Regions from separate parts of the Serratia bockelmannii genome, predicted to be linked through region 1. Evidence: predicted binding sites of a transcription regulator. Region 1 holds the regulator's gene; each other region holds the start of a gene.
The links. Region 1 encodes LexA, which represses DNA repair genes until DNA is damaged. Its sites were predicted from a motif close to TNCTGTATGTACATACAGNA; they were not measured.
Positions count from the first base shown of each region.

Region 2: the regulator LexA is predicted to act here: its motif matches at 6,775-6,794, upstream of sulA (SOS-induced cell division inhibitor SulA).
Region 3: the regulator LexA is predicted to act here: its motif matches at 1,150-1,169, upstream of umuD (translesion error-prone DNA polymerase V autoproteolytic subunit).

Region 1 is NZ_CP196512.1:4,730,712-4,740,392, reverse strand. It holds gene ACSJLU_RS22520 (LacI family DNA-binding transcriptional regulator) at 1-409, opposite strand, end outside; gene ACSJLU_RS22515 (MFS transporter) at 434-1,816, opposite strand; gene ubiC (chorismate lyase) at 2,209-2,724, shown strand; gene ubiA (4-hydroxybenzoate octaprenyltransferase) at 2,743-3,615, shown strand; gene plsB (glycerol-3-phosphate 1-O-acyltransferase PlsB) at 3,682-6,147, opposite strand; gene ACSJLU_RS22495 (diacylglycerol kinase) at 6,296-6,664, shown strand; gene lexA (transcriptional repressor LexA) at 6,767-7,375, shown strand; gene dinF (MATE family efflux transporter DinF) at 7,479-8,816, shown strand; gene ACSJLU_RS22480 (CsbD family protein) at 9,132-9,341, shown strand; gene zur (zinc uptake transcriptional repressor Zur) at 9,444-9,681, opposite strand, start outside.
Region 2 is NZ_CP196512.1:1,828,374-1,838,054, forward strand. It holds gene fabF (beta-ketoacyl-ACP synthase II) at 1-788, opposite strand, end outside; gene ACSJLU_RS08705 (winged helix-turn-helix transcriptional regulator) at 785-1,312, opposite strand; gene fabA (bifunctional 3-hydroxydecanoyl-ACP dehydratase/trans-2-decenoyl-ACP isomerase) at 1,702-2,220, opposite strand; gene ACSJLU_RS08715 (AAA family ATPase) at 2,289-4,037, opposite strand; gene matP (macrodomain Ter protein MatP) at 4,248-4,706, shown strand; gene ompA (porin OmpA) at 4,812-5,891, opposite strand; gene sulA (SOS-induced cell division inhibitor SulA) at 6,248-6,754, opposite strand; gene ACSJLU_RS08735 (TfoX/Sxy family DNA transformation protein) at 6,984-7,640, shown strand; gene yccS (YccS family putative transporter) at 7,645-9,681, opposite strand, start outside.
Region 3 is NZ_CP196512.1:3,173,545-3,183,225, reverse strand. It holds partial or broken gene ACSJLU_RS15110 (recombinase family protein) at 1-46, shown strand, start outside; gene ACSJLU_RS15105 (hypothetical protein) at 122-493, shown strand; partial or broken gene ACSJLU_RS15100 (SOS response-associated peptidase family protein) at 807-986, shown strand; gene umuD (translesion error-prone DNA polymerase V autoproteolytic subunit) at 1,181-1,609, shown strand; gene ACSJLU_RS15090 (TonB-dependent receptor) at 1,705-4,242, shown strand; gene ACSJLU_RS15085 (sigma-70 family RNA polymerase sigma factor) at 4,411-4,923, shown strand; gene ACSJLU_RS15080 (FecR domain-containing protein) at 4,941-5,858, shown strand; gene ACSJLU_RS15075 (energy transducer TonB) at 6,109-6,840, shown strand; gene umuC (translesion error-prone DNA polymerase V subunit UmuC) at 7,046-8,362, shown strand; gene aceE (pyruvate dehydrogenase (acetyl-transferring), homodimeric type) at 8,390-9,681, opposite strand, start outside.

The DNA.
Region 1 (9,681 bases):
ACGGATGGCGATCGACGCTGGTGTACAGCAGGCCGTCGACCTGGCGGCGCAGCAGGTTGTTGATCAGCTCATACTCACGCTGCCGGTCATCGCCGGCGTCACCCAGCAGCAGCACGCGGCCGCGGCTGAAGGCCTCTTGCTGCAGTGCCCGCGCCAGCGTGGCGAAGAACGGGTTGGAAATATCCGGCACCACCAGCCCGTAGGTTTGCGTGCTGCCGGAGGCCAATGCCCGCGCGATGTCGTTAGGCCGGTAGCCGGTCTGCTCGATCGCCGCCAGCACGCGCAGCCGGGTGGCTTCCGCCACCGGGCGTGGGCCGTTGTTGATCACATAGCTGACCACGGCGACGGAGGTGCCCGCTACGCGGGCCACGTCGGCGCGGGTAACGCGTCGCGCGGAGTGATTATCCAAATTGGGTTCCTGTTCGCCTTCTCGCTACGCGGCATCCTGCGGCAGGTTGAGATCGCGGCCGCGGGTTTCGGGAGCAAAGAAGGTGGTGATTAAGCCGATGGCCGCCATTACAACAAAATAGCAGGCGACAGGCCACCAGTGACCGAAACCGGACAGCAGCGCGGTGGCGATCAGCGGCGCGGTGCCGCCGGAGAGGATCGAACCGAGCTCTTTGGCGAACGCCATCTTGGAGTAGCGATTCTTCACGCCGAACAGTTCGACGCCGTAGGCCGCCTGAACGCCGAAGATCCCCAGCGACGCGATGCACATGCCGACCACGATCACCGAGATGACGATCGCCGGTTCACGGCTGTCGAGCAGCCAGAACGCCGGGAAAGCGTACAGCACCAGCAGCAGGCAGAACCAGCGGTAGGTGATGCGGCGGCCGAAGCGATCGGACAGCCAGCCGGCCAGCGGGATCACCAGAAAACCGCACAGCGAGGCGATCAACACCGCCAGCGCCGGCACCGATTTATCGACCATCAGCACCTTGGCGACATAGCCGACGATAAAGCCCTGGCACAGGTAGGAAGGGCCGTTTTCGCCGATGCGCAGGCCGAGCATCACCCAGAACGCCTTGGTGCGCTGCAGGTAGCTGCGCGTATCCGGCGCGGCCTGGGCGGCGTCCAGCATGCGCTGGTGGTTTTGTTGCAGCTCGCGTTCGAAGACCGGCGTTTCCCGCACGTGGCGACGCAGGTACAGCGCCGCACCGGCGATCAGAATGCTGGCGAGGAACGGGATGCGCCAGCCCCAGCTCATCAGATCTTCCTTGTCCAGCTGCAGTACCAGCAGCCATACCAGCGACGCCAGCAGAGTGCCGCTGTTCGAGCCAATGGCGATGATCGACGCCACCAGCCCGCGCCGTTTGGCCGGCGCGTATTCCGCCAGCATCACCGCGCCGCCGGACAGTTCCGCACCGGCGCCGAACCCCTGCGCGAAGCGCAGGATCACCAGGCAGGTAGGCGCCCAGACGCCGATTTGCGCATAGGACGGGATCAGGCCGATCAGCGTGGTGGAGAGGCCCATCAGCGCCACGGTGGTGATCAGCACCACGCGGCGGCCTTTGCGATCGCCGATCCAGCCGAACACCAGCGCGCCGATCGGCCGCGCGACGAAGCCGACGGAGTAGGTGGCGAAACTGGCCAGCAGCGCCACCAGCGGCGTGGCTTCGGGAAAGAACACGTCGCCGAACACCATGCCGGCCGCCAGGCCGTACAGCGCGAAGTCGACGTATTCCATGGCGGTACCGAGCCAGCAAGAGAAGGTGGCGCGCCAAAATTGGCTACGCCCCTCTTTGGTTGCCAGGCGTTCATCGGCCGCCAGCGCGGCGTCGGCGGTCTGTGAAGGGGCAAGCGTTGTTTCGCTCATGGCAGTGCTATCCTCTTTTGTTCTGCGCCTGGAGGGGCGCGGCTAAAGATGGTTTCCCTGGTGCCGGCAACAAAGGTGTGCCGACAAATCATGTCGGACGCATGGCGATTCAACGCTGCTGTATCAGGGTATCTACGCGCGTAGATAACACAACGCGAGGAAGCTGAAACTTTGCGGGCGATCACAGAATCGTCAGCGCGCCGGGAAATGAAGATAGAGAAGGCGGATGGCAAAAAGATGACAGAACCCCGGTTTTTCCGGCCGATAGGCCTGCCGTTTTCGCCACGAATCAGCCTGCCGCTTTCGCATTTCTGCGCTACAATGGGGGCCTGTTAACAGTTTGTATCGCCTGGCGCGCCACACCGGCCGCGGTTCAGGCGAGGAGTAAAACAATGTCTGGCATCAGGGATTCCATCCTGCCGCCGCTGGAGTGGTTGTCCGAACAGGATCCTCCGGCGCCCGCCGCCGTCAGCGACTGGCTGATGGAGTTAGGCTCCATGACCCGCCGATTTGAACGCCATTGCGCCCAGGTGCGCGTCGAACCGCAGCGCGAATGCTTCGTCACGCGCGAGGCGCTGGGCGACGAGGCGAACCACCTGCCCGACAGCCCGCGCTACTGGCTGCGCGAAGTGGTGCTGCTGGGCGACGACCAGCCCTGGCTGCTTGGGCGCACGGTGATCCCGGAACATACGCTGACCGGCCCCGATCAGGCGTTGGTGGATCTGGGCACGCTGCCGCTCGGGCGCTATCTGTTCAGCAGCGGCGATCTGACCCGCGACTATATCCATATCGGCCGGCAGGACGCGCTGTGGGCGCGTCGTTCACGGCTGCGGCTGGCGGGCAAGCCGCTGTTGCTGACCGAACTGTTTTTACCGGCTTCGCCGCTGTATTCAGCGGTCCCCGCATAAAGAGAGGAGAGCAAGACGTTGGAGGGAAGCGTGACTCAAAGTAAATGGCGGGCTTACAGCCATTTGATGCGCATTGATAAACCGATCGGCACGCTGTTGCTGTTGTGGCCGACGCTGTGGGCGCTGTGGCTGGCCGGGAAAGGCGTGCCGCCGCTCTCGATTCTGGTGGTGTTCGTGCTCGGCGTGTTCCTGATGCGCGCCGCCGGCTGCGTGGTGAATGACTACGCCGATCGCGCGGTGGACGGCTACGTAAAGCGCACCGCCGGGCGGCCGATGCCGAGCGGTCGGGTGAGCGCGAAAGAGGCCAAGGTGCTATTCGTGGTGCTGGTGCTGATCTCCTTCTGCCTGGTATTGACGCTGAACGCTATGACCATCTGGCTGTCGCTGGCGGCGCTGGCGCTAGCCTGGGTGTATCCGTTTATGAAGCGGGTGACCAACCTGCCGCAGTTCGTGCTGGGTGCCGCGTTCGGCTGGGGCATTCCGATGGGCTATGCGGCGGTCAGCGAATCGCTGCCGCTCAGCTGCTGGCTGCTGCTGCTGGCCAACATCTGCTGGACGGTGGCCTACGACACGCTGTATGCGATGGTCGACCGCGACGATGACCTGAAGATCGGTATCAAATCTACCGCTATCCTGTTCGGGCGCTATGACAAGCTGATCGTCGGGTTGCTGCAGTTCGCGACGCTGCTGCTGCTGGTGTGGGTCGGTTATCTGGCGCAGCTCGGCGGCGCGTTTTACTGGTCGCTGTTGCTGGCGGGCGCGCTGTTCATTCACCAGCAAAAGCAGATCGCCGGGCGTGAGCGCGAAGCCTGCTTCAAGGCCTTCCTGCAGAACAACTATGTCGGGCTGGTGGTGTTTATCGGCATCGCGCTGAGTTATCTGCCTGCGTAACGGTTTCCTGCAGCAAGAAAAAAGGCACCTCTCGGGGTGCCTTTTGTGTTTCCGCGCCGGACGAAATCACTCGTCTTGCTCTTCTTGCGCATCGGTTTGCGGCAGAGCGTTGGTCTCTTCCGGCATGTTGACGCTTTCGATGGTCAGCTTGATTTCCGGTGTGATCAGATCGCTCAGCATGTTGTACACCTCGAGGGTGTGCTCGCGGATCGCATCGCCGCTGTCGTTGATATAGCCTTCTTCGCGCAGCGTCGCCACCAGGGTGGAGAATACCGCTTTATCGAAGAACTCCGGCGCGTTGATGCCGTGCAGCACCGACAGACGCTGCGCCATGATGCGGCTTTCTTTCTCCAGCGCGCCGCGGTTGATGCTCGGGTTAGCGCTGAGGATCGACATAGTGATGGCGTAGCGTTGCAGGGTTTCGCGCACCCCGGCGGCCAGCAGCTGCAGCGGGCGAATGCGCGCCGGGTTCAGCACCAGCTCGTCGCCTTTGTCGCAGATAAGCTGTTGGCGGATCAGCTCGTCGATCATCGGCCGCAGCACGTCCGGCAGCTGTTCCTTGTCGTTATGCAGGAACAGCTCGGCTTTCAGCATCGGGTAGATCATGCCGATCTGGCGCAGCAGTTCGGCGCGCGATACCCGGCGATGATGCATGACGATGCTGGCGATCAGCGACGGCAACACCAGCAGGTGGTGGATGTTGTTGCGGTAATAGGTCATCAGCACCGCCTGCTCGCGCGGCAGGATGATGATGTCGCCGATGTTGTCCTTTTCCACCTCGAACTTGTTCATGTTCAGCGCGTGATCCAGCAGCTCGTCCGGCGTCTGCGTCGGTACGGTGACATCATGGGCGTAAGGCGCGTTGCGCATCAGCTGCAGGTAACACTCGAGCTGCTCGAGCAGCTGTTCGCGGGTCAGCGAACGCTGGCGCGAGGCCAGCAGCGCGGTGGAACACAGGTTCATGGCGTTGGCCGCGGCGGCGTTGTTGATGCGCACCATGATCTGGCCGGCCAGATCGTTGACCGTCGGCGTCAGCCAGCTTGGGCGTTGAGCTTCGATCGGATCGATCGACTCGCGCCACTGCGGCACGTGCTGGTTGAGGTAAGCGGTCAACGGCAGCGGTTCGCCGAAGTTGACGTAACCCTGGCCCAGATTGCGCAGCTTGCGCAGGCCGCGCAGCATCTGCAGCAGGCTCTCTTTTTCCTTGGTGGCGCCGCGCAGCTCTTTGGCGTAGGTGCCCACTTCCATCACATGCTCGTAGCCGATGTAGATCGGCACCAGCGTGATCGGACGGGCGCCGCCGCGCAGCATCGCCTGGATGGTCATCGACAGGGTGCCGGTTTTCGGTTCCAGTAGACGCCCGGTGCGGGAACGGCCGCCTTCCACGAAATATTCCACCGAGTAACCGCGAGTGAACAGCTCGCCGAGGTATTCGCGGAACACCGTCGAGTACAGCTTGTTGCCTTTAAAGGTGCGGCGGATGAAGAACGCGCCCAGGCGACGGAAGATCGGGCCGGCCGGCCAGAAGTTGAGGTTGATGCCCGCAGCGATGTGCGGCGGCACCAGGCCCTGGTGATACAGCACGTAGGACAGCAGCAGATAGTCCATGTGACTGCGGTGGCAGGGCACGTAGACGATCTCGTGGCCGTCCTGCGCCAGCTGGCGCACGCGCTCGGCGTTGGTGACGTTGATGCCCTGATACAGCCGGTTCCAGGTCCAGCTCAGCACGCGGTCGGACAGACGCACGGTTTCGTAGGAGAAATCGGCGGCGATCTCTTCCATCAGCGCGATGGCGTTCTGCTGGGCCTTCTCGTGCGAGATCTTCTTGCTGCGCGCTTCGTCCTCGACCGCTTTTTCGATCGCTTTGGACGCCAACAGCTTGTTGAACAGGTCCTGACGGGCCGGCAGGCTCGGGCCTACCGCGGCCAGGCGCTGACGCGAGAAGTGCATGCGCGCCACGCGCGCCAGTTTCTGCGCGATGGTTTTATCCGTGCCGTGTTCGGTAGCCATGCGGCGCAGCGAAACGGTGTTGGAGAAGCGCACGAAGCTGTCGCGGCCGAGCCACAGCACGGCGAAGAATTTTTGCACGCCGTTCAACAGACGCAGGTGCGGCGTGCCGTGGCCTTCGCGGCCCGGCGAGCGGCCGAACATGACCGAAACCGGCAGCATCTGAATGTCGAGATCGGGATTGCTGCGATGCAGATCCAGGTAGTCGTGGAACAGCTTTACCGACTCTTCTTTCGGGGTGTAGTAGCGGAACACGCGCGGGCCGTCGTGAATGAACACGTAGCTCGGCAGCACGGTGCCGTCGATCTCCAGCGCGTTGAGCGGATCGGGCAGATCCTGCGCCAGGCACTGGGTGCGCAGCGTCAGCAAATCCGCCTTGGAATTGTAAGGTAAAACATACAAAATCGGCCGTGAGGGATCCAACCCTAGCTCGGTGACCGGATCTGAAGGGATGACCTTACTTCTTACCAACAATTTAAGTGGTAAATTCAATATTTTATAATAAATTTTACGCCAACCTGACATAACAACGTGAAGCCTCTTGTTAGCAATGCGCCGCAAGCATACCAGAAACCGGGTAGCAGATCTGTGGTGTTCGAAAACCGAGAGCCGTCAGCGCGGACTGTTCTAGACTCTTTTTATTATGACCGACCTCTGAGAAAGGCACGAAAACATGGCAAACCAAGCAACCGGATTGACCCGCATCATTAAGGCCGCCGGCTATTCTTATAAAGGGCTTTCCGCCGCCTGGCAACACGAGGCGGCGTTCCGCCAGGAACTGGTGGTGACCCTCCTGGCTATCATACTGGCTGTCTGGCTGGACGTGGGTGCGATAGCGCGCATTTTATTGATCGGATCGGTGGCGCTGGTGATGATCGTCGAGATCCTGAACAGCGCGATCGAGGCGGTGGTGGATCGCATCGGCAGCGAACACCATGAGCTGTCCGGGCGGGCCAAGGACATGGGATCGGCGGCGGTGTCGCTGGCGATCGTGCTGGCGCTGTTCGTTTGGGGCACGGTCTTGTGGCAGCATTTTGGCTGACGAAAGTCGCCTACTGACTGATTTTTATTTATTCTTCGGTTCCCAATCCGCGCTTACCTGTATATACTCACAGCAAGACTGTATAAACAAACAGGGGGCGGAATGAAAGCACTAACTACCAGACAGCAAGAGGTCTACGATCTGATTCGCGATCATATTTCGCAAACGGGCATGCCGCCAACGCGTGCCGAGATCGCGATGCGTCTGGGGTTCCGTTCGCCTAACGCCGCCGAAGAGCACCTGAAGGCGCTGGCACGCAAAGGCGTGATCGAAATCGTCTCCGGTGCGTCGCGCGGTATCCGCCTGCTGATGGAAGAAGAAGAAGGGCTGCCGCTGATCGGCCGCGTCGCCGCCGGCGAGCCGCTGCTGGCGCAGCAGCACATCGAAGGGCACTACCAGGTGGATCCTTCCCTGTTTAAACCGAGCGCCGATTTCCTGTTGCGGGTGAACGGCATGTCGATGCGCGACATCGGCATTCTGGACGGCGATCTGCTGGCGGTGCACAAAACGCAAGACGTGCGCAACGGCCAGGTCGTGGTCGCGCGCATCGAAGACGAAGTGACGGTCAAGCGCTTGAAAAAGCACGGTAACGTGGTTGAGCTGCTGCCGGAGAACAATGAATTCCAACCGATCGTGGTCGATCTGCGCCAGCAGAATTTCACGATCGAAGGGCTGGCGGTCGGCGTGATCCGCAACGGCGACTGGATTTAATCGCCGCGCCATCACCGCCGCTCCCTGTATCAATCGCCCCTGTTTTGGGGCGTTTTTGTTTCTGACCTCGCCCTTCGTCACTCTGTCACAGGAACATCCCATCATGCGCCTGATTTCCGCCTTCACCAGCGACACCGATAAAGCCCTGTGGCGCCTCGCCCTGCCGATGATTTTCTCCAATATCACCGTGCCGCTGCTCGGGCTGGTGGACACCGCGGTGATCGGCCACCTCGACAGCCCGATCTATTTGGGAGGCGTGGCGATCGGCGCGGTGGCGACCAGCTTCCTGTTCATGCTGCTGCTGTTCCTGCGCATGAGCACCACCGGCCTCGCGGCGCAGGCGCTGGGAGCGAAGAACCCGCAGGCGCTGGCACGCGCCTTTATGCAACCGCTGCTGCTGGCGTTGTTGGCCGGGGGGGCGATCGTCCTGTTGCGCTACCCGCTGATTGAACTGGCGCTGCGGATCGTCGGCGGCGATGGCGAGGTGCTGGAGCAGGCGCGGCGTTTTCTTGAGATCCGCTGGTTGAGCGCACCGGCGGCGCTGGCCAACCTGGTGCTGCTGGGCTGGCTGCTCGGCGTGCAGTACGTGCGTGCGCCGGTGATCCTGCTGATCGTCGGCAACCTGCTGAACATCGTGCTGGATATCTGGCTGGTGATGGGCCTGGGCTGGAACGTACGAGGGGCGGCGGCGGCCACCGCCATCGCCGAATATGCCACGCTATTGCTCGGCCTGTGGCTGGCGTGGCGAGTGATGCGTCTGCGCGGTATTACCCTGGCGATGCTGCGTCAGGCCTGGCGTGGCGATCTGCGCCGCCTGCTGGCGCTCAATCGCGACATCATGTTGCGCTCATTGCTGCTGCAGCTGTGTTTTGCGTCGCTGACCATTTTCGGCGCTCGCCTGGGGAGCGATGTGGTGGCGGTTAACGCGGTGTTGATGAACCTGCTGACGTTTACCGCCTATGCGCTCGACGGCTTCGCTTATGCGGTGGAGGCCCATTCCGGCCACGCCTACGGTGCCCGGGACGGCAGCCAACTGCGTAAGGTGTGGCACGCGGCCTGCAGGCAGGCTGGGCTGGTCGCGTTGGCTTTCGGCCTGGCGTATGCCGTTACCGGCCAGCAGATCGTGGCGGCGTTGACCTCCTTGCCGGAGCTGCGTGCGTTGGCCGCCCACTATTTACCGTGGCAGGTTATTCTGCCGCTGGTCGGGGTGTGGTGCTATTTGCTGGACGGCATGTTTATCGGTGCCACGCGCGGCGCCGAGATGCGTAACAGTATGGCGGTGGCCGCGGCAGGATATGGTCTGACGCTGTTCAGCGTGCCGCTGCTAGGCAACCACGGGCTCTGGCTGGCGCTGGCGGTGTTTCTGACGTTGCGTGGCGTGGCGCTGGGTTGGATTTGGCACCGTCATCAGGTGCGCGGCAGCTGGTTTGCTGCACGTTAGACCGGACGCTTTGTTGGGTTAATTATTAATTTATCTTATGTTTTTATTCATGTTTGCTTACATGTTTTCAGCCTGAATATTTCCGGTTTAGTTCGTTGTTTGTTAGCGTTTTTTGTGTTTATTTTTCTTTTTAATGGTTTTTTATTCTGATGTTTGGCTTTTTTATTTCCATGTTTAACTAGAATGAATCATGTGGCTGGTGAATGAAGGGGAGCGGTGCTTCTTAAGGTGAAGGGAGTATCAACCAGAAAAACTTCTGTTTAACCCCGGCCGGCGACAGGGATCACTGATTCACCACAGGTTAACGGAGAGACTATGAATAAAGATCAAGCCGACGGTAACTGGAAGCAGCTGAAAGGCAAAGTGAAGGAAAAATGGGGCAAGCTGACCGATGACGATCTGACGGTCATCGAAGGGAAACGCGAACAGCTAGTCGGTAAAATCCAGGAGCGCTACGGTTACCAGAAAGAGGCGGCCGAGAAAGAGGTGAAAGCCTGGGAAGGTCACACCAAACACCGCTGGTAACACGCAGGGCCGCCACTGACGGCGGCCGGCAACAGCGCAGGCCGGCGTCGCTCCATCCTCTGGCGCCCCGGCTGCAGGTACAGGGAAGTACCTGACTTCGTATTATTTCTTCTTGATGGCGATGCTGTGATCGTGTTCGGCGCAATCATGCTTGCTGTCACAAGCCTCAACTTCAACGCAACCGGCGCACAGACCGTGCGCTTCCACCACGCTGTGCCGCAGCGCAAATCCGGCTTCCTGCGCCAGCTTCTGCAGCGTTTCTTCCACGCCTTCGGTGGTGCGTTCGGTCACCTGGCCGCAGCGGTCGCAGATAAACAGCGCGGACGTATGCATCGGCTGT
Region 2 (9,681 bases), 2.3 Mb from region 1:
GTGGCGCCGCGCGCCAGCGCGTGTTCCAGCGTTTCAATCACCAGCATGCCGGCGCCTTCCCCCATGACAAATCCGTCCCGGGCGCTGTCGAAGGGCCGAGAGGCCTGTTGCGCCAATTCGGCTGGAGCGGTGGACATGGCGCGCGCGGCGGCGAACCCGCCCAGGCTGACGGTATCTATAGCGGCTTCGGTACCGCCGCACACGGCGATATCGGCTTCATCATTGCGGATCATACGCACTGCGTCGCCAATGGCTTGCACGCCGGCGGCACAGGCGGTGACCGGCGCGCCAATCGGCCCCTTGAAGTGGTGTTTGATTGAAACGTGGCCGGCCGCCAGATTGACCAGGAATGAGGGGATGGTGAACGGCGACAGCCGCTTGGCGCCGCGGCTGTCGGTTGTGCGCACCGCCTGGGCAATCGCCGGGAAACCGCCAATACCCGAGGCAATGACGGTGGCTGTGCGCTCTTGTTTTTCGTCCGTATCGGCTATCCAGCCGGCCTGACGAATGGCTTCATCCGCCGCCGCCATAGCAAACAGGATAAAGCGGTCCATTTTCTTTTGGTCCTTGGGGGCGACGGAGGCATCGGGGTTGAAGCCCGCTTCAGCATCTTGCGCCAGCGCCGGGACTTGTCCTCCGACCTTGACCGGTAAATCTGCAACGATCTCGTCAGGCAACGCTCGAATGCCGGATTCTCCTTTTAACAAACGTTGCCAGATGGCTTCAACACCGCACCCTAGCGGTGAAACGGCGCCCATGCCGGTAATGACGATACGACAATTGCTCATGATGGCTCCTTGGTAAATTCGGGTAAATCGGCGAGGCGCCGCTGCCGCATCAGTTCGGCGCGTTGATATATGCCATCGCTTGCCGCCGGCCCTGGCGCCAGCGTAATGAACTGCGGCGGCACCGGCTGTTGGGTATCACGATTGACCAACTGGACTTGGATCGGCCGATTGTTGCGTCCGTCGACCAACAGGGCGCTGACGTCCCCGTCGGTCAGATGATTGTTGCCCCATTGTGAGAGCGCCGCCAACACCGGGAGAAAATCGTTGCCGCGCTCAGTAAGCAGGTAGTGATAGCGCACCGGCCGCGTTTGATAACGTTCTTTATACAGAATGCCGTGGGCCACCAAATCCTTCAGGCGACGTGCCAGTAGCGTGGGTGACATCCCCAGACTTTGTTGGAATTCGTCGAATTTGGACAACCCCTGAAAGGCATCACGCAGGATCAGAATGCTCCACCATTCCCCGACGCGATCTAATGAACGCGCGACGGGGCAAGGTGCATCGCTAAAGCGGGTTTTTTGCATACCTTTCTCACTAAGTACAATAATTGTAGTTACTATGCTAGTCATGTTAGAGGATCTTGAGGGGCAAGAGAATAACCGGATGCAAAAAAAGCGCTATTGCACTGATGCGGGGAGTGAGGGAGGCCGTCTTTCAGGCTGCCTATTGCTTTGGCCGCTTCGGGTAAGAATAGGGTAGAGACCTATGGCGGTGAAGGGTGATGAAATAAGGTACACCCAGCATCAATGCCAACGTGATGAGATATTCCATAACGCCGACGGCGGCTAAAAGAAGATGCGGATGGTCTTTGAAAGCCGGGAAGGATAAGAGAAAGAAATGCCATCACGTTTCGACGTGATGGCATGCGAAGAACGTTAGAGAGAAGGCAGTGGCCGCCTTCTCGTCAGCGTGATTAGAACGCGGTGGTATCTTTGAACAGGCCCACTTTCAGATCGGTGGCGGTATAGATCACTTCACCGTCAACCAGCACTTCGCCATCGGCGACGCCCATGATCAGTTTGCGGGTAATGACGCGTTTGAAGTTAATACGATAGGTTACCTTCTTCGCGGTTGGCAGCACCTGGCCGGTGAACTTGACTTCACCGACGCCCAGCGCGCGGCCTTTGCCTTCGCCACCCAGCCAACCGAGGTAGAAACCGACCAGCTGCCACATCGCATCCAGGCCCAGGCAGCCAGGCATGACCGGATCGCCGATAAAGTGGCAACCGAAGAACCATAGGTCAGGATTAATATCCAGTTCCGCTTCCACATAACCTTTGTTGTGAGTCCCGCCGTCTTCGGTCATTTTGACCACGCGGTCCATCATCAACATGTTACCCGCCGGCAACGGTGGGCCACCGGCGCCGAACAGCTCGCCACGGCCGGATGCTTCGAGGTCTTCTTTCGTATAGGAATCGCGTTTATCTACCATGTTCTCAGTAAGCCTTATTTTAATGAAGGACGCAGGTTAGCTAACACGTGTACGCTGAACAAGTCCGATCAGCCGTGGTTGAACCAGTTGAGCCAGCGTAGCGGCCACGGACGGCGGCGTTCCTGCAGGCTCACCTGCGCAATCCGTTCCTGAATGGCCGCCAACAAATTCGGCTGTTGTTCGTCAGAGTAGAGGCAACCTGTGAGTAAAGGCAAGGCTTCCGCCGCGCTCTCTACCGCCCACAGATGGAATTGCCCTTCGCGTACCGCGTCGACGATATCCTGGCGCAAGCACAGGTGGCGCACGTTGGTTGCGGGCAAGACGACACCCTGTTTGCCCGTCAGGCCGCGGCGTAAACAAACCTCGAAGAAACCTTCGATCTTTTCGTTAACGCCACCTATCGGCTGTACGTTGCCAAATTGGTCGACGGAGCCGGTGACGGCGATCTGTTGGGTGATCGGTTGCTGTGACAGGGCGCTGATCAATGCGCACAGCTCAGCCAGCGAGGCGCTGTCACCGTCCACTTCACCATAAGATTGCTCAAAGACGATGGAAGCGGAGAAGGGCAGTTGCTGATCAAGATCCAGTTCGGCGATCAGGAACGCCTGCATGATCATCATGCCTTTAGCATGCAGGTTGCCGCCCAGTTCGGCTTTGCGCTCGACGTCGGTGAACTCGCCGTCGCCGAGATGCACAACGCAACTGATGCGCGACGGTTCACCAAAGCTGCGTGGATGGCCCGGATAATCCAGGACTGACAGACCGTTGATCTGCCCGACCACTTCGCCCTCGGTCTCAATCAGGATCTGACCCAGCTCGATCTCATCCTGCATACGCTCGGCCAGATAGCTTTCACGCCATTCGCGGGCATTCAATGCCGCTTCAAGCGCTTTGGCCGTAATGCGGTCTTCTTCGGCGTACAGTGCAGCTTCGGACAACTGCTGCCCAAGCCAAACCGGCGAGAGTGGCAGGATGCCCTGATCGCCACTATAACGCACCGCCTGAACGATCAGCGGCGGCCAGGCGTCGGCCGCCAACATCGGTAACTGCCGCTCGGCGATCACGCCGTTGACGTAGCCGCACCACTGCGCCATATCATCAACTTCAGTCAGTTGCAGATCGTCTTCATATTCGCCATAGACCGCTTGTTCACTCAGTTCTGGCTCGATATCGTGGAAATCGGCCAGGCCGTGGCGGTCGCCGACCACAATCAGCCGCAGATCCAGCGGCATCGGCGGAATAGCAACCGGCAGCGGGCGGGTTTCGTCAGGCGAAACCCAATGGAACTGACGCTGGCCGATCATTTGCTTCAACCGCAGCCATAGCAACGGCTGGGCCAGCAGCGCCCGGGCTGACAGGATCAGAATACCGCCGTTGGCCTGGTGCACCAGGCCGGGCTGCAGAGTGATGTCGCCATTGTGGATCCGCACGCAACCAAACAGCTGCTCCGGTTCAATCCACTCTTGGTACAGGCAAGCACCGCCGGCAGCGAAAGGTTCATCGCCATGGCTGGCAGGCTCTACGCTGACCTTGCCATCCTGAATGACATAGTGGCTGCCGCGGCATGCCGTGTTTTGCGGCAGCAGCGGTTTGACGGCGTTAGCGATCAGTTCCAGGTATTCTCGCGTTTCTTGCGCTTTCAACAGCATGAATCGCGGTGGCGATTGGGGGTGACAAAATAGCGTCAGGGCATTTTCCAGCCGAGGCTGAATGGCGGAAAAGGGCACGGGTGCCAACTGAGCGGCGGTATCAAATATCGCCTGATAAGGCGTTACGTCCGGCAATAAAGATTGCCATTCAAGTCGGTTATTGGTCAAAGTGTTAGATGCAATCGTTAAAAAGGGAAAGGGCGATTATACAAGAATAACGGCAGCTTGATACATGCGGAGTGCCAGTTGGCATCAGGGAGTTTGACATCGCGCGATGACTGTGCAAAAAACAGTCTAAAAGACGGCTTAATTGCCGGGGAAATTCGGCGCAAAGCTGTTATGCTTATTTGAAGTTACGCGGTCACTGAAGAGCTCAAGATGAAATATCAGCAACTGGAAAATCTAGAGAGCGGTTGGAAATGGAAGTACCTGGTGAAGAAGCACCGGGAAGGGGAGCTTATTACCCGCTACATTGAAAACAGCGCTGCTCAGGAAGCGGTTAACGAGCTGCTGAAGCTGGAAAATGAGCCGGTAAAGGTACTTGCATGGATTGCCGCTCATATGAATCCGGAACTGGATAACCGGATGAAGCAAACAATCCGCGCCCGCCGCAAACGTCATTTTAACGCAGAACATCAGCATACGCGTAAAAAATCTATCGATCTGGAGTTTTTGGTTTGGCAACGATTAGCTGCCCTGGCGCGCCGCCGTGGCGTTACGCTTTCGGAAACCGTCGTGCAACTTATCGAAGACGCTGAACGCAAAGAAAAGTATGCAAACCAGATGTCATCGTTGAAAGAAGACTTGAAGGCGATTCTTGGCAAAGATCCCAAGTAAGTGCGTGAGAGCGCCTTTGTGGCGTTTGGCCTTGAAGGGTTGTGGCAACAACAATAGGACGAAAAAAAACCCCGCTAGGCGGGGTTTTTTATTAGGCGAGTAAACTTAGCCCTGAGGCTGAGTTACAACGTCTTTGATACCTTTAACTTCGATCTCTACGCGACGATCTGGTGCCAGGCAAGCGATCTGAGCTTTGGTAGCGCGGCCAGATTTATAGCCACAGGTGTTGCCAGTAACTGCATCTGCTTCACCCATACCACGTGCAGAGATTTTGTCTGACGGGATGCCTTTGGAGACCAGGTAGTCAACAACGCTTTGTGCGCGCTGTTCGGACAGTTTCTGGTTGTACTGGTCAGAACCAACAGCGTCGGTGTAACCCAGAACAACTACAGAACCGTCTTTAGGATCCATGGAGCTCAGCTGGGTGTACAGCTGATCCAGAGCCTGCTGGCCTTCTGCTTTCAGAGTAGACTTGTTGAAGTTGAACAGCACGTCAGACTTCAGAGTGAAACGCTTGGTTTCAACAACTGGAGCCGGAGCTGGAGCTGGTGCTGGAGCAACTACGTCATCCTGACCGAAGCGGTAAGAAACACCCAGGCTCAGCATGGTGTTGTCTGGACGTGCGCCAACGGTACCTGCGTCACCGATGTTGCTTACGAACTGGTAATCCAGGCGAGTAGCCCAGTTTTTGGTCAGTGCGTATTCAACACCAACAGCAGCCAGCGGAGAAACGCCGGTGTCGTGGTCGCTCAGGCGCTGGCCAGTACGGCCGTAGTTAGCTTTGGAGTCTGCACGCCATACCATACCACCCAGACGAGTGTAGATGTCCAGATCGTCAGCAATTGGGTAGCTCAGTTTAGCGGCCAGTTGAACGCCCTGCGCTTTGAAAGCACCGTTGTTCACGCTGCCTTTGTAAGGCATGCGGCCGAGCCAGTCATAGCCCAGCTCGAAGCCCAGGTATTGGTTTGCCTGGTAGCCCAGGAACGCGCCGGCACCCAGCTGATCTTTGTGGGTTGGGCCGTTGCCGATACCGTTCTGGTAACCGTTACCGTAGAAACCAGTGTCGTGGTACTGGGACCAGCCCAGTTTAGCACCGGTGTACCAGGTGTTATCTTTTGGAGCGGCTTGCGCTACGGTAGCGAAACCTGCCAGTGCCACTGCTAATGCGATAGCTGTCTTTTTCATTTTGCGCCTCGTTATCATCCAAATAGGCAATGAGCTTTAAAGCTGTTTAAGCCCTTGGTTAAATTCCTTCGCCAAGGTTTAAGCCCTCGTTTGTTACTCGCCAGTTTTTCTGACGTTATAGAGCAACCTTGGCGATGTAAAGTCTACAACGTGGCGCGAAAGTTACAAGTGTGATGTGATAAGGCTCTAAAAAAAAACGCGGAATCGTACATATTTGCTAACATTCTTTGCCTAAAAAAACGGCGATTCATCGAGCGTTTTTGCTTGCCAAACCGCAGCCGGACTAGCTTTGTGCCTTCCCACGCAAAGGTTCCGCTTAGGGGGTGCGAAAATGATGGGAAAAATCCTAAATTTACTTAATGATACAAAGAAGAGTGAATTTTTAGGGTGGAACAGTGTCCGTGAGTCGGGTTAATGTCACGTTGAGGCCGCATGATAAACCCATAGGCATTACCCAATTCTGCCGCACGTCTTAATTTTAGACGATCCTCCTCCGTTAGCTCAGGCAACCAGCCGAGAACCACGCTGTAATTTCCCGTTTGCAGCGCTTTTTCCATTGCCTCGACCGTATTCACCGGGCTGATCTGGCTCAATTGCATCATCTTATCTACAGGCAGGCCGGATTGCTGCAGCCATTGTTTGCTTAATTTTTGCTGCGGCGTCAGCCACAGAAGCCAGCGAGACTGTTTGCTCAGTTGTTGCAGCAGGGGCAACAGCAATTGGGCCACTGCGGGCTGGCGCTCGTTGTAAACAAGTTCACTGATCAAGCCATTTTCTTTGCCGACATCCGTGATCTTCGCAACATTGCGCGCTGTATAAGAGCCATGGCCGAAATGAGGTTGGTAGAGTGATTGAGTACGCATAAAGTTCCCGCCCGTCGCATTACTGTATGTTTATACAGTATCCCTGATTTAGGATAAGATCAACCCAAATTTTCGTAGCGGCTCGCATAATTGCGATCATTTTTTGTACCGATGATTTTTGTGATTGGCAGGCGGGCGGATAGTGCGTATTTTTCTAATTAGTTGTTCACGTTACTTTTTTCATTGATGAGAGAAATAATACGGCCAGAACCTAAAAAGGAGGAACGCTATGAAAAGGATGTCGACGAGAAGAATCGCGCAGGCTAAAAATTGCTTTGCGGCGCTGGGAGCCATCACAACACGGTCACAGTTTGGTGGCTACGGCCTGCTGGCCGAGGGGGTAATGTTTGCGGTGATAGCGGACGGCGAGCTGTACTTGCGGGCTACGGCGAGCATGGAACCGGCCTTTCGTGCCAGAGGGATGGTCAATATGGTCTACTCCAAGCGTGGAGCGCCCATCACTTTGCGTTATTACTGGGTTGACGAGTCGCTGTGGCGGGAACGCAACGAGCTGGTGGGGCTGGCCTGGCAGGCTGTCAGGGAGGCGCGCCGGGAGCAGCGGCTTAAGGCTGGCGATCACGGCCGACTGAAGGCATTGCCGAATATTGACGTTAATATGGAACGTCTGCTGTGGCGAGCGGGCATTCGCAACGCTTATGACCTGCGGCTGCATGGCGCCAAACGCAGCTATCTCCGTTTATTGAAACAGCAGACTAATTTGGGGCTACGAGTGCTGCTGTCGCTGGGCGGGGCGATAGCCGGTTATCATCAGGCGGCGTTGCCGGCCGAATTACGCAGCGAGCTAGTGCGTTGGTTCGATCATACGATGGCGATGCGCCGCCATGGGCATGAGCCGGTTATTCAGGGCCCATCGAACGGGCCCTGAATAGTTAGGCTGCCTTATTGATTTGGGCATGCAGCGCGGTGAGCTCTGGCAGCAGCTCGAGCACCAATCCCACCTGCTGCAAGACCAATTGTTCTTTGCTTTCAGGTTCCGGAACGGCTTTGCTGATGCGCTCCGCCAGCTGTTCCAACGCCTGCGCAATGCGCTGGCTGTTCCGTTCTTCCTGATGCAAGGCGCCGTCCACGTAACACACGGCGTCATTGAGCAGATCGAGCGTGGCCGGGGTGTTCAGCCGCTCGCGGTGCGCCCCCAATGCGGAGATATAGCTCAGGAGCGTGTGGTTCAGACAGAGCAAGCGGAAGGCGGCTTCCTGCAGCGCTTTGTCGGCTTTGGGATCGGCGGACATGTTGGAGATGACCGAAGCCAGTTCGGCATCGCTGTTGTGGGCATCACGTCGCGCGATGCGGTAAGCGAGGCCGTTATCCTTACCCTGGTGGTATTGCACCAGAATGGCGTCCAGATAACGGCAGTTGGCATTCAGCGTTTTATCCACCACCGCCGGCAGTTGGCGGAACTTCCAGTCCGGCCAGATAAAGCTGACTGCCGCCCAGGCGATGGCACAGCCCAGCAAGGTATCGTAAACGCGCGGGGCTGCCACTTCGAATCCTTCGCCCAACAGGTTAAAACACAACAGCACCAGCAGCGTGATGAACATCGTCGCGTGGGCATATTGTACGGTGCGGAAAGCGAAGAACAGAACGCCGGTGATGACGATCAACACCAGTTGCCCTTCCAATGACGGCACGAAATAGAGGATTGGCAGGCCGATCAGGATACCGGCCAGGGTACCGATGATGCGTAGCGCCAGGCGTCGGCGGGTAGCGTTGTAGTTCGGTTGACAGACGAACAGGCTGGTCAACAGGATCCAGTAACCGTGCTGCATACCCGTGAACTGGATGAAGGCGTAACCCACGCACAGTACCACCGACATGCGGATCGCATGGCGGAACAGGGCCGACTGCGGCGTCAAATGGCGGCTGATGCGCAACCGAATATCGCTCCAGCCGGTTAAGCGGTCGTCGGCCAGGCTGTTCTCTTCCGCTTGCCCGCTGGCCAGCGTCTGCTCTGATTCGATATTGGCCAGCTGCGCATCGATCGCATGCAGGTTTTTCAACAGATGCGCCAGCGCCTTGGTCTGCTCGTTATTGCCCTGGGTTTCGGCGATGCGTGCCAACGCCTCCTGAATGCGGCTGAAAGCCGGTTCAAAGCGCGGGTTGTGCTGGTACTTTTGCCGCAGCAGGATCGATTGTGCCAATTGGCGGCAGGCGCGTGCCTGCATGCTCAGCAGACGCTGGAAGCGGAACAAAATGTCGCTGTGACGAAATTGCCGGCTGAGCGCGTGGTACTGAACGTGGGAAGAGCTGGCACGCTCGTGGATATCCTGCGCGACAAAATAGTAGTGCAAGGTGCGGCGGGTGCCGCGCTGGCCACGATCGCCTTTCAGGCGCGTCAGCAGCGAGGCTTTGGTTTGGTTAAGCAACGAGACCAAGGCGCTGTTGGCCATTGCGACTTCCATCCATGGCAGGTCGGCGTCGCGTTCGGCGTCGGGATCGAACAGATTGGCTTTGGCATCCAGATAGTTGGCCAGTTGATCGTAACAGCGCGCCAGGTTCTCTTGCAGCGGCCGGATCGGGAACAGCAGGTGGCCTGCCAACGTCAGCAGGTTGTACCACAGCGCGCCGATCACCAGCAGCAGCGGTTGCTGATACCAGGCATCGTACATCGAGGTGCCGAGCATGGTGTAAACCGCGATCAGCAGCGCGCCGAAGGCGATGGTTGCATAACGCTGCCCCAAGGCACCGAGCAGGATAAAACCGCAGGTCGACGTGGTTAAGCCAAGGGCGAACAACCAGGGATAAGGGAACAGCAGCTCGATCGAGGCGGAGGCAACAAAGAAGCACACCAGCGTGATAAGCAGGTTGCGTAACCTGCCGGCCAGGCGGTCATCCAAATCGGTCAGGGCGGCTGCCACCACGCCCAGCGTTAACGGGATAGTCAGCTTGGGAATGCCGAGCCACCAGGG
Region 3 (9,681 bases), 1.6 Mb from region 1:
AGTTTGTCGCATTCAGGCCTTCTATAAAGAAGTTGAGACTGATTAAAAAGCAGCCTTAATGTACAATAATTTTCGATATCCCAACTGACCCCATGAACAATCAATGAGTTAGAGGTGAAAGATGATTTCATACAAAAAAATCATACCTGCTCTTGTCATATTCGCTTTATCTAATGCTGTGGCATATGCGAATGATTTCGACAAATCAAATGAAGCGATGGCAATTTCAGCAATAGGTTTTTCTGGCTCAAATGCTCGTGTTGCACATGATGTTTGTGGGGCAACCAATGAGAAAATTGATAAATATAAAAAACAAATAAAAGACTCATTAACTAGAACATTAAAGTATGAACAGTCAGGATTCGATACGCATTGGGATAATGGTTGGAAAAATGCTGATTTTTTGGTTAAGTCATTAAGTAATGATGAAGCCTATAAAAAAGAATATTGCCGAGAGGTTTTAGATGGAATTAATAATCCTGAAATGAATTAAGGATTATTCCTTATTCGGGGTTCTACGCCGGAACCCCAGATTTTTCCGTCCGCTAAAATTATCCCCGGTTGAGCAGCTTTATACCGTCAGCTCGCAGTGGACCATCAGGGGAAATGTGGCGGTACAGCGTTTGTCGGGTTATCCCAAGCTCCTGGCATAACGTACTGACTTTCGTCTCTGGCCGTCCCATTGATGCCATTGCCAGTCGCAATTTTATTGGCGTCATTTTGTAAGGCCGTCCGCCGTTCCTCCCGTGGGCTCTTGCTGAGGCAAGGCCTGCCGCTGTTCTTTGCGGCGCTGTACGCAGCAGAGACCGACGGCCGCGCGCGACTGGCTCGACACCCGCTTAGTCCCGCCCTCTGGTCAAATGCAGGCTGACGTGTGCAGCCTGCAGGCAGAGGATTTCGTCTGGCAACCGGTATCGCCCGCCGTCGGCGCCGTTCGCAATGACAACCCCTCACTCATCCTGCCCATCGATACGCCAACGGTCTGAGTGCCGCATTATCCACAGTTTTGGTGGATAACGTGTGTGCAAGGGGCAGTAAAACACTTAGCAGGCGTAAAAAAAAATCGCTCAGAAAATTATTATATTACGCGGCAAAGCGCGATCCGCAGGGGGATAGGGGGTTGCACGCGTTCGCGTTTTGTTTATGCTTTACTGTATAAATATACAGTTTGGTTGTGATTATGCTGAGTAATTCAAGGTTGTATGCTTTTTCACCAGGTGAACCCCTAACGTTACCGCTGTTTGCCGATCGCGTGGCCTGCGGTTTTCCTTCCCCGGCGCAAGACTATGTCGAAGGTCGGCTGGACATCGGCAAGCTGCTGGTGCGGCACCCCAACGCCACCTATTTCGTGCGCGCCAGCGGCGAATCGATGATCGACGGCAATATCCGGGATGGCGATCTGCTGATTGTCGACAGCGCCCTGACGCCGGAGCACGGCAATATCGTGATCGCCGCGGTGGACGGCGAATTCACCGTCAAAAAACTGCAGCGTCACCCCGATGTGCGGCTGTTGCCGATGAACCCCGCCTACGCGCCGATCGTGTTCGACGACGAAGCGCAACTGGAGATCTTCGGCGTGGTGACCTTTATCGTCTACGCGGCCCGGTGACTTCGGCATTTTTTTTCACTTTTTTCTGCCCGATCTTTTCGTTGGCGTGACCTCTCTACTGAGTTTCCAGTTCATTACACTCAGGGGAATCCTTCATGGCCATAAAAAACAAGAACGGCGCAGGGCGTACGTTCACATCAGCCAAACGTACCGCCGGGAAGCGGGTCGCTATCGGGGTAGGGTGCGCATTATCGGGCATGCTCACCTCCGCGATGGCGGCGCCCGGTGCGTCGGTGCCACCGGCGGCGGTCGAGCAGTCCGCTATCCTGCCTTTCGCCATTCCCGCCGGTGACCTGGCGCCCGCCTTGCAGACGGCGGCCGCTAAGGCCGGCGTGATAGTGATTTTCACGCCCGAACAGACGCGTGGAAAAAACACCGCGGGCCTGCAGGGGCATTATCGCCTCACCGACGCGTTCGATACGCTGTTGGTGGGCAGCGGATTGCGCGCTCAGCAAACCGCACAGGGATATCGGTTGGTCGACGCCGGGCCGGTTCAGCCGTTGACGATACCGGAACTGTCGGTGGTCGGCGGTTTGTCCGACAGCGTCGCCGCCGGCCGTTCGGTGTTGGATAAAGAAGACATCGAACGCGTGCAGGCAGACAATATCGCCAGTTTGCTTGATCGCTTGCCTGGCGTAGGGATGGCGGGCTCGCCGCGCCCGGGCGGCCAAAGCCTGAATATCTGGGGCATGGGGGACATGGAAGATGTGAAGGTCGTGCTGGACGGGGCGCCGAAGGGATTTGAGAAATATCGGCAGGGCTCGGTATTCATCGAACCCGAACTGCTGAAAAAGGTTGAGGTCGATAAGGGGCCGCACAATCTGTTGAACGGCAATGGCGGCTTTGGCGGGACCATTACGCTGGAGACCAAAGATGCTGGGGACATGCTGCTGCCGGGCGAAGATTTTGGCGGCTTGCTGAAGTACAGCTACCACACCAACGATCGTCAGGGCATTTACAGCGGTGCCTTGTACGGTCGTACGCCGGAAGGATCCGCCGACGGTTTGCTCTACATGAGCAAGCGTGACGGCGGCAACCTGAAGCGGCCGGACGGCACGCGTTTTGCCTATTCTGCCAACGATCAGGCTTCCTACCTGTTAAAAACCAATATTTATCTGAGCGAGGCGCAAACGCTGACGCTGTCGGCGATGCGATCTGATTCCGATGGCTGGCAGCCTTTCGCCGCCAAGCGGGACGATATCGCCGCGCCCAGCCAGGCGGATATCGATAAATATGGCCGGGAAGAAGCGTGGCGCCGCATTCTGGTGTATCGCGACCAGACAGACACCAATTACTCGGTGAAATGGAATCTGGCGCCGGAAGCGCAGCCGTTGCTGAATCTGACGCTGTCTTACGCCTATTCGAAGACCGAGCAGCATGACAAGCGGCCGGATTCCGCTTCAAAGTTCAGCTATCTCGGTACGCTGGGCAATGAAAGTTGGGTGAACTATACCGATCGGCAGTTTGACGTCAGCAATGAAAGCCGTTTCGCCAGCGGTCCGCTGGAGCACAAGCTGTTGCTCGGTGCGCGTTGGCATAAACATCAGCGCGATACCCTGATGTATTACCCTTCGCAGGTGAAAAATGCCAGTTACAACTACGGCTATTTCCAGCCGTACTACATGCCGGCGGGCGAACAGGAAACCCGCAGCGTTTATCTGCAGGATGCGGTCAGCTTCGGCAGCCTGACCGTGACGCCGGGCGTGCGTTACGATCATGTGACCAATACCGGGCAACCGAACCGGGCGCCGCGCTATAACGACAGCGATCCGCTCGTGGGCCATGATTACAGCAGCGTGACCTATACCGGCTGGTCGCCGCATTTGGGCGTGATGTGGAAAGCGACGTCGAATCTGTCCCTGTTTGCCGACGTTAGCCGCACCTGGCGCGCCCCGGTGATCGACGAACAGTACGAAGTGCAATACGCCGCTTCCAGCGTGCCCGGTACCAGCCGCGGCCTGCAGGTGGAACGCATGACGGGCGTTCGTCTCGGCGCGGTGCTGGACTTCAACGATGTGTTGATGGCGCGGGACAGCCTGCAGATCCGCACTACGCTGTTCCGCAATCGCGGCAAGGACGAGATTTTCTATCGTCGCGGCGTAGTGTGTGACGCCGCACGGCACGGGGGCCAATGTGGGCAACCGTTGTCGAACTATCGCAACTTGCCGGGCTATACCATTGAGGGCGTGGAGCTCGAATCGTTTTATGACAGCGAAAGCCTGTTCGGCAGCCTGTCGTTCTCCTCGATCCGCGGCAAACGCGACGCTTCACCGCGCGATCCGTGGGGCAACGAAACCTGGATTGCCGAAATTCCACCCGTTACGGCACACGCGATGCTGGGCATGAAAGTGCCGCAGTGGGACATGGCCTTCGGCTGGACCGGCGATTTCGTACGTAAACAGGATCGTTCACCGGCCGACGGCGATCCGATGGCCGTTGTCTGGGCCCTGCCGAAAACCTCGGGTTATGCATTGCACGGCCTGTTCGCCTCGTGGCAGCCCAGCGGCTTGCACGGCTTCGAAGCCCGCGTGGCGGTGGACAACCTGTTCAACCGCGATTATTACCCTTACCTGGGCGAATCGGTGTCCGGCGTAGGGCGCAACATCAAGTTCAGCGTCAGTCAGCGTTTTTGACGCTCCTGTCTGCAGGGGCCATTTAGGCCCCTTTTCACGTTTCCTCCCCCCGTATTTCCCTACTTTTTCGCCGTTTATAAATCATCAGCAATCGCTTGACACAGAAGTTACAATTTTAAAATAATAATAATTATCATTTTCAATCTCATTATCAATTGGTGTCACCGAATGGCGAGGAAAGAGGCCGCGGCAGCCAACGGGTTTGCTCAACAGCTTTACCTTGAGCATCACAGTTGGCTATGCCATTGGCTGCGACAGAAGGTTGGGTGTGCGCATCACGCCGAAGACCTGGCGCAGGATACTTTCATCAGTATTTTACTGAGCCCGCAGTTGCTCGCCATTCGGCAACCACGCCCCTTCCTGGCGACCGTAGCGCGCCGGCTGGTGGCGAATTATTACCGGCGTAAAACAATCGAAGAGAGCTATCTGCAGGCCTTGAGCGAGTTGCCGGCGATCGAGGCGCCCTCGCCGGAAGTTCGTCAACAAACCCTCGAAATGCTCGAACAGTTGGATCAGGCGTTGGACGGATTGCCGGCGCACGTCCGCGAGGCTTTCCTGTTGGCGCACCTGCAGGGCATGCGTTATTGCGACATCGCTGAACGTTTACGGGTGTCGACCAGCTCGGTGAAACAATATCTGCAGCGCGCTAATTTGCACTGTTTCTTTGCATTGGCGGCGTAACGGCAGGTGCGGAACCCATGATGGAATCGGATATCGATCGGCAGAGCGCGCGAGAGGCCGCCGCGTGGTTAACGCAGCTGATGTCGGAAGAGGCAAGCGACGCGGATAGGGAAAACTGGCGACGTTGGTATCAGGCGAAACCGGAAAATGAACGCGCCTGGCGGCATATCGCCGCGTTTTCATCCCGTTTTTCTCTGCTTAACGGGGCGGCGGCGCAGCGTAGTCTGTCGCAGTTGCCGAACCCGCAACGTCGCCGGTTATTGAGAAGCCTGGCGGCCATCGGCGTGGTGGGGACGGTTGGTGTCGGTTCGGGCGCGCTGCCATGGCGCCCCTGGCTGGCGGATTACCGTACGGCGGTGGGGGAACAGCAAACCGTCGCGTTGGCGGATGGCGCGCAGTTGATGCTGAACACGCAAACGGCGGTCAACGTCAGCCGTCAGCAGGCCACATTGCTGGAAGGCGAAATGATGGTGAATCTGCCGCCGGAAAGCGGTGCGTTGACGGTGAGATTGCCGCAGGGCGAGCTCATGGTGCAGGCTGCTCGCTTCAGCATTCGCCTGTGGGAAACTTACAGTGATATCGCCGTTTATCTTGGCCGGGTCACGATCCTTTCACCGGCGCATCGGAACGCGGTGCTCAACGCCGGTCAGGGCGGCAGATTAAGCCGGCAAGGCATTGGCGAACCGTATCGCGTGACGCAAGAGCCCGGTTGGCGGCAAGGCATGCTGCTGGCCGACAACATGCGGCTGGACGACTTCCTGATGGAACTGGGGCGTTATCGTCAGGGCGTTATTCGCTGCCGGCCGGAGGTCGCCAGCCTGAGGCTCTCCGGTGCGTTCCCGCTGGCTGACCCCGAGCGCGTCATCGCGGCACTGCCCGGCGCGTTGCCGGTTAGGGTAAATATGCTGTCAAAATACTTCATCACCGTATCCTAAAGTTTTTTACTCTGCCATTAGGGCATTTCCTTTTCTATTGACCTGTTCTTTCTCGTTACCTGCCCGGTGCCGCGTGCCTAAACGACCTTTCTGACATACCCCGACTGCCGTTGACCGCTGCGTACGTTGGTCTGTTTTACGCTTAACCTGAGTACCGCTCCCTATGTTCAATCACAACGTATTATCTGGCGATTTCTCTTTACCCCCTACAGGCGGGCGATGGCGCTGGGCTACCGCCAATGTGTTGGCGTTGGGTCTGCATGGTGCGTTGTTGCTTGGCCTTGGTTATCACCTGGTGCCACCGTTGCTGCCCGCGGCGCAACCGATGGTGTTGATGATGGTTGCCGAGCAGGCTGAATCGACACCCAATACGGAGCCGATGCCAACCGGCGTGCGCCAGGTACAGGCGGTGGCGCAACGGCAGGCCAATCGGGAACCGGAGGCGGCGATGCCTCCGCTGATTCATGCACCGCGTGCAACGGAGCGGCAGAGCAAGGCCAAAGGGCAACGGAACGACCCCATCAAACCGAAGACGGAACCGCCGCGCCCAAGGCAAGAAGAACAGGAAAAAATGGCGTCTGCAAACTCAAGAGCATCAAGCACCAGCGCGCCGCCGTCTCTGGATGGAAAGCGTGTTGCCGCGCCGCAAACCAGCGTGGCGTCGCAGCCGAGTCAGGATGCCTCGGTCTGGAGCGGCCTGCTGTTGGCGCATTTGAGCCGTTTCAAACGCTATCCCGCCCTGGCGGTACGCCAGCAGCGCCAGGGTATTGTTCAGGTTGCCGTGACGTTGGATCGACAGGGAAACGTGCTGGGCGTGAAGCTATTGCGATCGAGCGGCGTTGCTTCGCTCGACCGGGAGGCGCTTCAGTTACCGCAGCGCGCTTCTCCACTGCCCACACCCGGCAACGAGATCGCAGCGGGGCAGGCGGAATTCAGCGTGACCATTCCGATTCGTTTCGATCTGCGTGAAGTTCGCCGTTAATGAAAAACTCGGCTCCAGGTAAACGGAGGGCTGAGTTAAAAGCCAAAGTGCATCAAACGGATAGCAGCGATGAGGTGGTTTCTACTTGATCGTCGCCAGAAAAATACAAATACTGTATGCATGAACAGTAACCTGGTGCCGTTATGAATAACAACCCACTGACGATAACGCCAGTCTGGCCTCTGGCGATGAAGGGGCAGTAGCCATGTTCGCCCTGGTAGACGTCAACAGTTTCTATGCTTCCTGCGAGACCATCTTTCGGCCCGATCTGCGGGGGCGGCCGGTGATTGTACTGTCCAACAACGATGGCTGCGTGATCGCCCGTAGCGCCGAGGCGAAGGCATTGGGCGTGCCGATGGGGGCGCCTTATTTCAAAATCAAAGAGGAGATGCGCCGCCGCAACGTTGCGGTGTTCTCCTCCAACTACGCGCTGTACGCCGACATGTCCCGCCGGGTGATGGACACGCTGGAAGAGATGGCGCCGGCGGTGGAGATTTATTCGCTGGACGAAGCCTTTCTGCGGCTGGACGGCGTGGCGCACTGCGAGGCGCTGGAGCCATTCGGCCAGCGGGTGCGCGATCGCATCCGGCGCGAGCTGCATTTGACGGTCGGGGTCGGCATTGCGCCGAGCAAAACGCTGGCCAAGCTGGCCAACTTCGCCGCCAAGAAATGGCGCGGCACCGGCGGCGTGGTGGATTTATCCGATCCGGCGCGCCAGCGCAAACTGCTGGCGTTGCTCCCGGTGGAAGAGGTGTGGGGCGTGGGGCGCCGCCTGACTCGCCAGTTGCAGGCGATGGGTATTCACACCGCGCTACAGCTGGCGGACTGCGATACCCGGCTGGCGCGTAAAACCTTCAGCGTGGTGCTGGAGCGCACGATACGCGAGCTGCGCGGCGAATCGTGTCTGCAATGGGAGGATGAGGCGGCCGCCAAAGAGCAGATCATCTGTTCCCGCTCGTTCGGCCAGCGGCTGACGCACTACCCGCACATGCGCGAGGCGATCTGCAGCTACGCCGAACGCGCCGCCGAAAAGCTGCGGCAGGAAAAGCGCTATTGCCGCAACGTGTCGGTGTTTATCAAAACCAGCCCGCATTCGGCGGGTGAAGGGTATTACAGCAATATGGGCACCGCCCGGCTGCAAACCCCGAGCAATGACAGCCGCGACATCATCGCCATGGCGGTACGTGCGCTGGAAAGCATCTGGCAGGAGGGGCGACGTTACCTGAAGGGCGGCGTGGTGCTGGGAGATTTCAGCGCCGCAGCCATGGCGCAGATCGATCTGTTCGACGACTGCCCGCCGCGCCGCAACAGCGAGCGGCTGATGGCGACCCTCGATCGCCTGAATCAGGAAGGGCGCGGGCGCGTGTGGTTCGCCGGGCAGGGGATCGTCAAACCGTGGCAAATGAAGCGCGACATGCTGTCGCCGGCCTACACCACCCGGCTGGCGGACATTCCGGTGGTGCGGCTTGGGGAGCAGGCGCCGTGCTCCGCCGAATCGAAGGAAGAAAAACGCCGCGGGTGACAACCGGCGGCGTGGGTAGGCTGAGTGTTACTTCACCGCCGCCGGATCCGGCTTATCGGGGGCGATGCCATACAGCGCCATGGCGCGGTTGACCTCGCTGCGGGCGATACGGCCTTCGTCAGCCAGCAGTTTCAACGCGGCGAGCGCGATGAAATGGCGGTTGACCTCGAAGAACTCACGCAGCGCCTCGCGGGTGTCCGAGCGACCAAAGCCGTCGGTGCCCAAGGCGATAAAGGTGCGGTCGGGCAAGAACGGTTTGATCTGATCGCCGACGATCTTCATATAGTCCGTCACCACCACCACCGGGCCGGGATGCGCCGCCAGCAGGCTCTGAATATAAGGAACTTTCGGCGGATCTTCCGGATGCAGCAGGTTCCAGCGTTCGGCCGCCATGCCGTTGCGGCGCAGCTCGCTCAGGCTGGTGGCGCTCCAGATATCGCTGGCGACGCCAAAGTCCGCCGCCAACAGCTCCGCCGCCGCCAGCGCCTCGCGCATGATGGCACCGCTGGCGACCAGCTGAGCGCGCGGGCTCTCTTGGTTTGTCGTTTCGCTCTGTTTGAGCAAATAGGCGCCCTGGATAATCCCGTCCTCCACGCCCGCCGGCATCGGCGGCTGCGGGTAGCCCTCGTTGAGCAAGGTGATGTAGTAGTAAATATCCTCTTGTTCAACGAACATCCTGCGCATGCCGCTCTGGACGATCACCGCGAGTTCATAGGCATAGGTCGGATCGTAGGAGACGCAGCTGGGGATCACCGAAGACAGCACGTGGCTGTGGCCGTCGTCATGCTGCAAGCCTTCGCCCATCAGGGTGGTTCTGCCGGAGGTGGCGCCGAGCAGGAAACCCTTGGTGCGTGCGTCGGCCGCCGCCCAGGCGAGATCGCCCACCCGTTGCAGCCCGAACATGGAGTAGAAGATATAGAACGGGATCGTCGCGACATCGTGGTTGCTGTAGGCGGTGCCGGCGGCGATCCAGGTCGATATCGCACCGGATTCGTTGATGCCTTCCTGCAAAATCTGGCCGTCTTTGGCCTCTTTATAGTAGCTGAGCTGCCCGGCGTCTTGCGGGGTATACAGCTGGCCGAGCCAGGAATGGATGCCAATCTGGCGGAACAGGCCTTCCATGCCGAACGTGCGCGACTCGTCCGGCACGATGGGCACGATCAGTTTGCCGATGTTGACGTCTTTGAGCAGCGTGCCGAGGATATTAACGAAAGCCATGGTGGTCGACATGTTGCGTTCGCCGCTGCCCTTCAGGAGGCCGTCGAAGCGCGATAGTTCCGGTATCGCCAGCGGAGCGGATTGGCCGAAGCGGGCAGGGA